Regions from separate parts of the Endozoicomonas sp. Mp262 genome, predicted to be linked through region 1. Evidence: predicted binding sites of a transcription regulator. Region 1 holds the regulator's gene; the other holds the start of a gene.
The links. Region 1 encodes FNR, which switches genes on or off when oxygen is low (the NO sensors DNR and NnrR bind a similar motif). Its sites were predicted from a motif close to TTGATNTANATCAA; they were not measured.

Region 1 (6,227 bases):
TTTATCATGCTGTCGGTTTTGGGAGGGAGTATTGTGGCATCAGGCTATATTAATACTTCCTCGGACTGGTCTGCATCATCAGTGTTCGTGGTAACGGCACCTCATCAGGAAGTGGCTTTATCCCGGGATGCTGGTGAAACGGTAAAACCCGCTGAGGCATTACCTGATTTTAGTGTTATCAGGGATGTTCATCAGAAAAAACAGGCGTTTTTCGATTATATGAAACCTTTGGTTGAGCAGGAGAACCAGAAGGTGCGGGTTCTCAGGGGACAGATTTTAGGGCTAAAGGAAAAGCCTGAAATGACAGTCTCTGAGAAACAGTGGTTAATGGATATGGCTGGGAAATACCGAATTGATGTGGGGGATCAATTTGATAGGACTCTGTTTAGAGCTGTATTGGCCCGGGTAGATATTATTCCTGTTTCCCTGGCTCTGGCACAATCTGCCAATGAGTCTGCCTGGGGAACCTCCCGGTTTGCAGTGGAAGGCCATAACCTCTTTGGTCAATGGTGCTTCAGTAAGGGGTGTGGCCTGGTTCCCAGTGGCCGTCCTGCTGGTGCCAGTTATGAGGTCAGAAGGTTTGCAACGGTTTCTGACTCAGTGCGAGCCTATATCCACAATTTGAATACCCATCCGAACTATCAGGAGATGAGGGATATTCGTCTGGAAAGACGCTTACTCAAGGAGCCTGTCACGGGTCCAAGCCTGGCTGAGGGGCTGCATGCCTACTCCATTAGGGGGGAGGACTATGTCAATGAGCTAACAGGCATGATTGCTAGTAATGGGCTGCTCAAATATGACCTGAAAGGTCAGGCACCGAGTACCTGATAGTATTTATGGAGGGGAAATGGTTAATGGGGAGGAGCGAATAGTTGACCCAAAAGGATCGAAACCCCATTAACCATTTAACCCTTCTAAATATTGACGATATTAACCATTTCCGCAGTATTCGACGGACTTTTTTCTTCCTGATACTCTTCATCCCGATAGGCGATGGGCAGATCTACCGGATCAAATGCAGTATCGCCGTTTTCGTTGGGAGAGCCATCACTCTTGAGGTTTTTAAAGTCAAACAGTTCGGCATCAGCAAGGTGTGAAGGGGCCACATTACGAAGGGCCCTGAACATGCTTTCAATCCTTCCCGGGAATCGCTTGTCCCATTCATTCAGCATGGCCTTAACGGCCTTACGCTGAAGATTTTCCTGGGAACCGCACAGGTTGCAGGGAATAATGGGAAAGGCTTTATGTTCGGCAAACTGGATAATATCCTTTTCCCGGCAATAGGCCAGCGGCCTGATCACCATATGTTTGCCGTCATCACTGACCAGCTTGGGTGGCATGGCTTTCATTTTGCCGCCATAAAACATGTTCAGAAATAAGGTTTCCAGCAAATCATCCCGGTGATGGCCTAAGGCTATTTTGGTCGCCTTAAGCTCGGTTGCCGTCCGGTAAAGAATGCCTCGCCTTAGTCTGGAGCACAGGGCGCAGGTGGTTTTTCCTTCCGGTACTTTTTCTTTGACAATACTGTAGGTGTCTTCCTCAATGATTCGGTACTCCACACCGATGCTTGCGAGGTAGTCCGGCAGTACGTGCTCTGGAAAACCGGGTTGTTTTTGATCGAGGTTGACAGCGATAACGTCAAAATTTACGGGAGCGTTATGCTTGAGATTGAGCAGAATTTCCAGCATGGTGTAGCTGTCTTTGCCGCCTGAGAGACAGCACATAATACGGTCTCCCTCCTCGATCATCCGATAGTCGGCAATAGCCTGTCCAACCTGGCGGCGCAGGCGTTTTTGGAGTTTATTGAAGTTGACTTTATCAGCTTTCATTTTTTGGGAAAGAGGGGTCTGCATACCTTTGTATAATCCGGCAATATAGACGCTATCTGAATAGTAAATAGCTATCTAATCCCGGAGCCGTCACCAATATAATCAGTCACGTCATCCGAGGGCAAAAACAGAGTAGTATAATCAAAGGTTTTATTATGGAAAGTAAGGAATATACGTTTAGGGGCTGTCGGGATTTATGATTGATAGCGGATTGAGAGAGGGGTGGTTGCATGCTCCTTGCTGCCTGTTCCCTCTTTGTAAGGTGGGGTAATTATGCCCGTGAGTGTTTGCTATTGTGTTAAGCTATGGGGTGTTCTTTGGGTTAGTGGACACGCGATATGGCCGCATAAGGCTGTGCAATAAGGTGAAATAATTAAGGTATCTGATCAGGGGCGTATTATGGTAAATCATGAGCAGTTAAAAGCATTGCTTCTTTCCCGCAGGGAGGAGCTGACTGATCGTCTCGGTAAAATCAAACAGGGTATGACTCGTAAGTCGAGCGCTGACTGGTCTGAGCAGGCTCAAGAGCGTGAGAATGACGAAGTGATTGATGCCTTGGGTAATGAAGCCACCATTGAGCTGAATCAAATAAATAAAGCGCTGGACAGGATTACTGAAGGGGAATACGGCTACTGCTCTGTCTGTGGTGATGAAATCGCCGATGGGCGCTTGATGGCTATGCCATATACTGACCTGTGCATTCGCTGCGCTGAAGCCCGTGATCAATAAACGCATTTTATCAATGCTCATATTTTTTAACTTTTTGCAATCTGCACCTGCCGGTTATAGGGTTGTCTCAGGTACTGAAATAAGCTGATGATAACAGCTGACGAAGTATTGAGGGGAGCTTGGGCGGTGATGGTTATGGAAGTATTTATGCCAGAGCTTGCCCAGACCCAAGATATCACCGGGGGTTATTTTTTTCACATTGCAGCCTGTGCGATAGTAGATTAACCAGGCGATGACGCTGGAATAGGACAGGTTGGTGACCAGCTCGTAATGAGGGTGAGCCAGAAACTCCCTTTGACTTGCCAACCCTCTTACCTTGCTGGAAAGCTCCGGTTGGGGGGCAAGGAAGTTATCCCATATGTTTTTATGCATTTTGGGCGAAATTTGATAGAGCCCCAGGGATTGGTGGTTTTGGAATTTGATGTGGGTTCCCAGTCCCGATTCGCAGGCAGCAGTGCCCAGCAGCAGGTTTTCTCCCGCCAGGCTCCACATACCTATATGTTTCAGGCTGGGGCGAATAATATAGTGGCGCAGTTCACCCGAACACATTCCCATAGAATACCCTGCCCGTAATAAATGGGCTTTATAGGGTTATCGTTGGGTGATGTTCTGTCTGAAGAAAAAGTACCGGCGGTCTGTCGGTTTACTCCCCGCTAAACGAACAGAGGGGGAAGGTGGGGATGCCTGCTTCCTGCAGTTTGGTAGAACCGCCAAGATCGGGAAGATCTATAATGGCTGCCGCTTCGATGGTTGTTGCTCCGGATTGTCTGATGAGTGCATCGGCAGCCAGAAGGGTACCTCCGGTGGCAATAAGGTCATCTATGAGTAGTACTCTGTCTCCCTGAGAAAAAGAATCCGTCTTTACTTCCAGCGTGGCTGTGCCGTATTCCAATTGATAATCCTGGGCTAAGGTGTCTGGTGGCAACTTTCCTTTCTTCCTGAAAAGAATCAGGGGCTTATGCAGTGCGTAAGCCAGGGTGGAACCCAGCAGAAAGCCACGGGCATCAAGGGCTGCGATATGACTGATATTCTGGTTGATATAACGATGGATAAAGCTGTCAATAACCATCCGGCTCACCCTGGGATTTTCAAACACAGAGGTAATATCCCGGAAGGTAATGCCATCTTTAGGCCAGTCCTGAATAGCTCGGATTTGTGATTTCAGATAATTTTCATCAATTCTCATAAGGTGCCATGAAGGGAGGGCTGATTAATAGGATGCTATGCAAAATATCAAGCGCCATTTTTATGGGGATGACGCTTGTGGGCTTGGCAGAAAAGGTGTTTTCCCGATCCATTCCTGATGGAGTGACAGTGCTAGCTCGCTGCTGTAAGTACATGGGTATTGTCTACTGACTTCCCTCCCGCTAGGGTGCATAGCTCTACAGGCTTACGTATTTCAATTTCCTTGCCTACGGCAGAAATTAAACCGTTTTTCTGGAAGCGGGTAAAAACCCTGCTTACGGTTTCAACAGCCAGACCCAGGTAATTACCCATTTCGTTCCTGGACATGGAGAGTCTGAAGGACTGTGATGAGAAACCCCGGCGACGGAAGCGGCTGGCAAGGTTAATGAGGAATGTTGCTATGCGCTCATCCGCATTCTTTTTTGAAAGCAGCATCATCATCTGTTGGTCTTCGCGGATTTTTTTACTCATCAGTCGCATCAGATGCCTGCGAAGCTCGGGAAAATCATCAGAAAGACTTTCAAGCTGTTCAAAGGGGATTTCGCAGACCATAGTGGTTTCCATTGCTTGGGCGGAAACAGGATAGGTATCCGTATCCATACCGCTAAGGCCAAGGATTTCACTGGGAAGGTAGAAGGAGGTGATCTGCTCTTCACCCTCATTAGTGGCTGTGTAGGTCTTTATCGCGCCTGAGCGTACCGCATAGACGCTAGCGAATGGGTCGCCTTCAAGAAACAGGTGCTCTCCTTTTTTCAGAGGGCGTCCCCGTTTGATGATTCGATCCAGTTGATCAATATCTTTTATACTCAAGGCAAGTGGCAGGCATAGAGAGCTTAGACTGCAATCTCTGCAGGCCACATGGCTGGGCTGTCGGACGTTGGGCTTGGACGTCATTGAGTGGCCTCAAGGTCGTATTGGCAAAAACGCCCCTATTTTATGGAAAATATGGCCAGAATTTAAGTGTTATATGCACGGAATCGCTTAGTGGAAGGCGTATGGCAGACGGAATTTTATAGTAATTATGACTTTTATTAAAAGAAAACCATATGCCTTCTGGTATATAGTGGTAGTAAGTACTTGCTTATCAATGTTTGTTGTTTAGCTGATATTATTAGATTACCTTTGAGTATAGAGGTTGATCTGTTGTTTTTTTAAGGTATTTATCAAAAATCATGCAAACATTGCGAATAAGTAACCGGCCTTTTGGTTGTATTGTGATCGATTGAGCGTTGTCGTCTACCAGGAGTAGCCCGTCTTTTTGCATGTCTGCCACCCGAGCCATTTCCCGGGAGAAGTAATCCTGAAAATGGATTTGATATTGCTGCTCTATTTTTCCCATATCGAGGTGAAAATGACAGATAAGCTGGTTGATGATGGCTTGCCTGATTTCATCATCCTGGCTCATTGTCAGCCCTCGATAATGAGGAATGATGTCCTGCTCAATACAGCTGGCATAGGCTTTTTCATCAACCTGGTTTTGTGTGTAGACCGAGCCTATCTTGCTGATAGAGGAAACGCCCATGCCGACGAGATCGCAGTGACTGTGGGTGGTATAGCCCTGAAAGTTGCGGTGCAGTGTCCCGGCATCCTGGGCAATGGCCAAGTCATCCTCGGGTAAGGCAAAATGATCCATGCCGATATAGGTATAGCCTCGTTTTAGCAGTTTTTCAATGGATTGCTCCAGTATTGCCAGCTTTGTCTCTGCTGAAGGGAGATCCTGGGGGTTAATCCGGCGTTGTGGTTTAAACCGGTGGGGAAGGTGTGCGTAGTTAAATAGTGACAGGCGATCCGGCGCCATCTCGATGATGCGGTCAAGGGTTGAGCTAAAGGATTCAGTGCTTTGATGAGGTAGCCCATAAATTAAATCCATATGAATGGACTTGAATGTCATGGTTCTGGCAGCGTCCAGTACAGAGAGAATTTGCTGCTCACTTTGAACCCGGTTCACTGCTTTTTGAACCACGGGATTGAGATCCTGAACACCAATACTGATCCGGTTAAAGCCTAAATCGCTGAGCAGTGACATTTTTGGCCAGTCCACTTCCCGTGGGTCAAGCTCAATGGAATAGTCAACACTGTCACCTCGCATCAGTCCAAAATGCTGATCTATTTTGTCCACTAATGCCGATAGCTGTTCATTACTAAGAAAGGTGGGTGTTCCTCCGCCAAAATGCATTTGCTCAACGGGCTGACGGATATCAAAGAATTCTGACTGTAACTCTATTTCCCGGAAGAGGTGTTTCAGGTAGCTTGTGGACCTGGTTTTATGCTTGGTCACAATTTTGTTGCATGCGCAGTAATAGCATACATGGGTGCAAAACGGGATATGAAAATACAGGGACAGTGGTTTTGCTGTAATGGCACTGCGCCAGGCGTTGGACTGATAACTTTGGCGATCGAAATCTTCGGTAAATTGAACCGCTGTAGGATAAGAGGTATAGCGGGGACCAGACAGGTTGTAGTGTGATATCAGTTCCGAGTCCC
Region 2 (6,227 bases), 1.8 Mb from region 1:
TAGGCACGGTGAAGGATGTTGAGGGTGCCAATCGCCATGGTGCTGAGGGTGTAGGGCTTTACCGGACAGAATTTCTGTTTATGGATCGAAGCCAGATGCCAACGGAAGAAGAGCAGTTTCAGGCCTATAAAGCTGTAGCGGAAGCAATGAAAGGGTGCCCGGTTATTGTGCGAACCCTGGATATTGGTGGCGACAAGGAGCTGCCTTATCTGGATCTGCCGCAGGAGTTAAACCCTTTCCTGGGATATCGGGCCATTCGTATGTGCTTTGATAAACCGGAAATCCTGAATACCCAGCTTAGGGCTATTCTTAGAGCCAGTCACTTCGGCAAGCTGAAAATCATGTTTCCAATGGTGATTTCTGTCGAAGAGGTTCGTCGTCTAAAAGCTATTGTCAATGAAGTTAAGTCTGCTTTGCGTAGTGAAGGTCAGCCTTTCGATGAAAGTGTTGAAATAGGTATTATGGTTGAAACACCTGCCGCGGTGATGGTTGCTGACTTGCTGATCGAAGAGCTGGATTTCTTCAGCATTGGCACAAATGACCTGACTCAGTATGTGCTGGCGGTTGACCGTGGTAATGAGATGATCGCTGAATTGTATGATCATTTTTCTCCAAGTGTCCTGAGGGCGATCAAGCGAGTCATTGACTGTTCCCATAAAGCCGGTAAATGGACGGGAATGTGTGGTGAAATGGCGGGTGATGAGCGTGCCGCTCTATTGCTGGCTGGCCTGGGTCTTGATGAGTTCAGTATGAGTGCGACCTCCATTCCAAGGGTTAAAAAGGCAGTTAAACGTTATGGTTATGATGCGCTGAAGGTAATGGCTGAGAAAGCGGTTAATTTGCCTACTGCGGCTGAAGTGAAGTCTCTTCTTGAAAACTTTGCCAGTTAATTAGCCATTAATAATGGAAGCCTGTTTTCAGGCTTCCGTTGAAATCATTTTCATTTGTTTTGAGGTTGGAGGTTATTGTTTTCATTTTAATTTAAATGAGATGAAAGCAATATTTTTCGCTCATTAATGCCTTGATTTTTTATCAGGGAATTTAAAGGCCAGGGTAGGGAGAGTAACTGGTTAATAAAGAATATCAGGTTGTTCGGCTTTATAGGCTGAACGCCAAGCGTTGAAAGGATTTCTGTTCATCAACGAATACTATTCGTAGAGTGAGGTAAGCGATATGGCAAGCGAAAAGCAAACTGCCAAGGCTGTAGAAAAACAAAAACAGGCCGTTGTTGATAGTGTGGATGCGCAGCTGGATGTGCTGATTGGTAAGGCCAGGATAGCTCGGGATAAGTATCTTGAGCTTGACCAGGAAACGGTGGATCGGGTGGCCAAGGCTATGGCCCTGGCGGGGCAGGCCGCTCACATGAGCCTGGCCAAAATGGCTGTAGAGGAAACAGGAAGGGGGATTCTGGAAGATAAGGTTACTAAAAATATTTTTGCGACTGAATATATCTATCACTCCATTAAATACGATAAAACGGTGGGTGTGATAGAGGATAATGAAGAAGAAGACTTTATGCTGGTGGCCGAGCCAGTGGGCATAGTGTGTGGTATTACACCGGTTACCAACCCCACTTCCACCACCATGTTTAAGTCCATTATTTCTGCTAAAACCCGTAATCCTATCATTTTTGCTTTCCACCCTTCTGCGCAACAGTGCTCCACTGAGGCGGCCAGGACCGTTCGTGATGCAGCCATTGAGGCAGGAGCGCCTGAAGATTGTATTCTCTGGGTAGAGCAGCCTTCTCTGGAAGCGACACAGAAATTGATGGTTCATCCTGAAGTGGCGGTCATTCTGGCTACCGGTGGTTCTGGTATGGTTAAGGCTGCTTATTCCTCTGGTAAGCCTGCCCTGGGCGTTGGTCCGGGTAACGTACCCTGTGTGATTGACCAGACTGCAGATGTCAAGCAGGCAGCCAATGATCTGGTACTGTCCAAGAGCTTTGATAATGGCATGATTTGTGCGTCCGAGCAGGCGGCAATTGTCCATGAGACGGTGTACAAAGATGTTGTGAAAGAGATGAAAAAGCTGAACTGCTATTTCACCTCTCCGGAAGAAACCAGGCGACTGGCTGAAGTGGTCATCGTTGATGGGCATGTTAACAGTCAGATTGTTGGAATGAAGCCTGTTGACATTGCAGCGATGGCTGATATCCGGGTGCCGGAGAATACACGGGTGCTGGCCTGTGAAATAGAAGGCGTTGGACCGGAGCATCCGCTGTCAAGAGAGAAGCTTTCTCCAGTACTGGGTATTTTGAGGGCGCGTGATATCAAGCATGCTATTGATCTTGCTGATCAGATGCTGAATTTTGGTGGATTGGGGCACTCTGCGGTTCTTCATTCACAAAGTGATGAGGTGATTGATAACTTCTCCCTGGCCATGAAGGCAGGCCGTATCATTATCAACTCCCCAAGTACCCATGGTGCCATTGGTGATATTTACAACACCAATATGCCATCCTTGACTCTCGGTTGTGGTACCTATGGTGGTAACAGTACAACGTCCAATGTTTCTGCTGTTAACTTGATTAATGTTAAACGGGTGGCCAAGCGCAGGGTGAATATGCAGTGGTTCAAGCTTCCTCGGAAAATTTATTTTGAGGCAAACTCCCTTCAGTATCTGGAGAAAATGCCGGATATCTCCAAGGTCTATATTGTGACCGATGAGGTTATTCAAAGTCTGGGCTATGTTGATAAGGTGCGTTATCACCTGCAAAAGCGCCAGGCTCCGGTTCAGGTGAGGGTGTTTAACCAGGTTCAGCCTGACCCCAGCCTGGAAACCATCCGTCTTGGCGCTGAGGATATGGCGCGCTTTAATCCTGATGTGATCATTGCTCTGGGCGGTGGCTCTCCGATTGATGCGGCTAAAGGAATGTGGCTTTTCTATGAGCAGCCAAATGCTGATTTTGCCGGCATGGCCCAGAAATTCCTGGATATTCGTAAACGTGTCTATAAATTCCCGAAATTAGGCAAGAAAGCCAAGCTTGTTGCTATCCCGACTACTTCTGGTACTGGTTCGGAAGTAACGTCATTTGCAGTTATTACTGATAAGGAAAAAGGGATCAAGTATCCGCTGGCGGATTACGAACTGACCCCGGATGTTGCCATCCTTGATCCTAATCTGGTGCTGACTGTGCCCAAGAAGGTGGCTGCGGATACGGGCCTGGATGTGTTAACCCATGCGCTGGAAGCCTACGTGTCTATCATGGCCTCTGACTATACAGATGCGCTGGCGATGAAGGCTATTCAGCTGGTCTTCGATTACCTGCCGGATTCCTATGAAAAAGCAGATAAGCGTGCCCGTGAAAAAATGCACAATGCATCTTGTATTGCCGGTATGGCTTTTGCTAATGCCTTCCTGGGAATTAATCATTCCATGGCTCACAAACTGGGTCATGAATTCCATGTGTCTCATGGTTTGGCGAATGCACTGCTGCTGCCGCATGTTATTGAATATAATGGTGCCAGTCAGCCGACTAAAGTGGCTTCTTTCCCTAAATACGACCATTATATTGCCCATGAAAAGTATGCGGAAGTAGCGAAAGCGCTTGGCCTGCCGGCAGCTAATCCTGAACAGGGCGTTAAATCGTTGGCCAGTGCTGTTCGTGATCTTATGAAACGTACGGGGATGCCTCTGTCGCTTCAGGAAATGGGTGTTTCCGAGAAAGACTTCCTGTCTAAGGTCAAGATGTTGGCTGAGCACGCGTTTGAAGACCAGTGCACAACAGCTAACCCCAGAATGCCGCTGGTGACAGAGCTGGAGGAACTCTTCAAGAAAGCTTACTACGGCAAATAGTTGCATCGTTGAGGAGGCAGGGGGCTACCCTGCTTCCCTCTTTTTGATAAAGCTTCATGATACTCACCATTAACCATTTTTCTGTTAGTTGTTATCGTCCAAAAAAACTACTAAATAATGTTGCAGTTTTGCTCTGGATCAAGGCGCAGGCAGGTCAGTGAAAGCAGAATAGCCCACATTTTTGCAATCGGTTACAGAAACCGGTTACATTCTGGTATTATATTTCCTTTTCTGAGCTTTATTGAGCCAATGATAATAGGGCAGGCAGGGGAGTGAGACGGTGAATATTCTCGGGTACATGCAGAGACTGGGCAAGGCGTTAATGTTGCCCATTGCGATTCTTCCGGTAGCGGCGTTGCTATTGCGTTTGGGACAACCTGATTTGTTGGGTATCCCTTTTATTGCGGAAGCGGGCGGTGCTATTTTCAGTAACCTGCCACTGTTGTTTGCCCTGGGTATCGCCATGGGGCTGGCAAAAGGTGATGGTGGTGCGGCTGCTATGGCCGGTGGTGTTGGTTATTTTGTGTTAACTGCAGCGGCGGGAACTATCAATCCTGAAATTGATATGTCATTTTTTGGTGGCATTATCGCCGGTATTATTGCTGGGCATTCTTATAATAAGTTTCATGCCGTACAACTACCCCAGTTTCTGGCATTCTTTGGTGGTAAACGTCTTGTGCCCATTATGACCGGGCTTATTGCTCTGGTAGCAGCTTTCTTGATGGGCTATATCTGGCCTGCTATTCAGGATGGCATTAATGCCTTTGGTAATGGTGTTGCTGACTCTGGCGCAATTGGTCAGTTTGTTTATGGAACTCTGAACAGGGCGTTGATTCCTGTGGGTCTTCATCATGTGCTGAACTCCATTTTCTGGTTTGGTCTTGGGGAATATACCAATGCTGCTGGAGAACTGGTGACAGGTGACATTGCTCGGTTCTTTGCCGGGGATCCAACCGCCGGAGTATTTATGGGCGGGTTTTATCCTGTGATGATGTTTGGTTTGCCAGCTGCTGCGTTTGCCATGTATCTGGCTGCGCCCAAAGAAGGCAGGGCTAAGGTGGGAGGCGTATTACTTTCCGTTGGCCTGACTGCCTTCCTGACCGGTATTACTGAACCATTGGAGTTTATGTTTGTCTTCCTGGCACCAGGATTATACGTTGTTCACGCGCTGTTGACGGGTCTATCGCTGGTTGTAACCAATATGCTGGGTGTGCTCCATGGCTTTGGTTTCTCCGCGGGTGCCTTTGATATGGTGCTGAACTGGGGACTGGCAACGAAACCTGTTACGCTGATTTTTATTGGTCTTGCTTTTGCCCTGGTTTATTTCACGATCTTCTACCTTGCGATTAAGGCATTTAATTTAAAAACTCCCGGTCGTGATGAGGGTGCTGTATCAGAAGAGGTGGAACATATAAGCGGCAGCGAACGTGCAACTCGCTATGTACAACTTTTAGGGGGTAAAGATAACCTCAAGACAGTTGATGCCTGTATTACCCGCCTGAGATTGACGCTGGCTGACCGAAACCGTATTGATGAAGCCGGACTCAAGGCAATAGGCGCTAAAGGTATTGTGCGTTTGGGAGAGAATAATCTCCAGGTTATTTTGGGTCCCCAGGCTGAAATTATTGCCGGAGAGATTAAGGCCGGGCTTTGAGCCAGGAAATAGAACTTCATACTATATTTGCTGTCTGAAAAGTGGTGAGTCATGAAGGTGACACCGTTGAGCACCCATTTTGATTTTAGAGGTGTTCATCAATCCGGGACAGCACTTTACATCACTTTACATCCAGGTTCAGTGGTTAGCTGCTGAACCGGGGTTAGGGAGCTACTTTGTTGACAGAATGTGGCAAAATAGCGCCCTGGCTAATTTAACGAGTAGAGCCGGATCATCCGGCCGTGAAAACAAGTGAGAACCTTATGTTTAAAAAAGATGTAGTTATTACTGCTGAAAATGGCCTTCATACCCGCCCGGCAGCACAGTTTGTCAAAGAGGCAAAGGGTTTTGAGTGCACCATCAAGCTGGAAGTGGGAGGCAAGCAGGCAAGTGCCAAGAGCCTGTTCAAGCTCCAGACTCTGGGACTGACCCAGGGAACCAGCGTTAGTATTATTGGAGAAGGCGAAGGTGCTGAGCAGGCAGTAGCGCATCTGGCTGAGTTTATTACAACATTAAAGTAATGAAAAAAAGACAGTGAGCTGGCTGTTTGAATAAAGGGATATGGTTCGAGTGTGTGTCGGTTTATTGACTCTGGTCAAATGTCCGATGAAACAGTTCTTATTTTTTATACATATCCCTTAGCCGTCTTGGATTAAGACGGTTACAATTATACAAATGAAGACCAGACCTCAACTGCATGAAGTCTGGTTTATTTTCGCATAGTTGTAATGCAAGTATGCTTCAGGGAGTTGTATGACCCATTAATGAAGCGGTGTGA

Region 2: the regulator FNR is predicted to act here: its motif matches at 3,924-3,937, upstream of nagE (N-acetylglucosamine-specific PTS transporter subunit IIBC).

What each region holds. Positions count from the first base shown of each region.
Region 1 covers NZ_CP092489.1:3,194,908-3,201,134, forward strand. The annotation lists gene MJ595_RS14025 (glucosaminidase domain-containing protein) at 1-828, shown strand, start outside; gene ttcA (tRNA 2-thiocytidine(32) synthetase TtcA) at 915-1,853, opposite strand; gene MJ595_RS14035 (TraR/DksA family transcriptional regulator) at 2,229-2,558, shown strand; gene MJ595_RS14040 (hypothetical protein) at 2,613-3,113, opposite strand; gene MJ595_RS14045 (adenine phosphoribosyltransferase) at 3,202-3,744, opposite strand; gene fnr (fumarate/nitrate reduction transcriptional regulator Fnr) at 3,876-4,637, opposite strand; gene hemN (oxygen-independent coproporphyrinogen III oxidase) at 4,855-6,227, opposite strand, start outside.
Region 2 covers NZ_CP092489.1:5,025,752-5,031,978, reverse strand. The annotation lists gene ptsI (phosphoenolpyruvate-protein phosphotransferase PtsI) at 1-890, shown strand, start outside; gene adhE (bifunctional acetaldehyde-CoA/alcohol dehydrogenase) at 1,174-3,795, shown strand; gene nagE (N-acetylglucosamine-specific PTS transporter subunit IIBC) at 4,076-5,449, shown strand; gene MJ595_RS22440 (HPr family phosphocarrier protein) at 5,713-5,970, shown strand.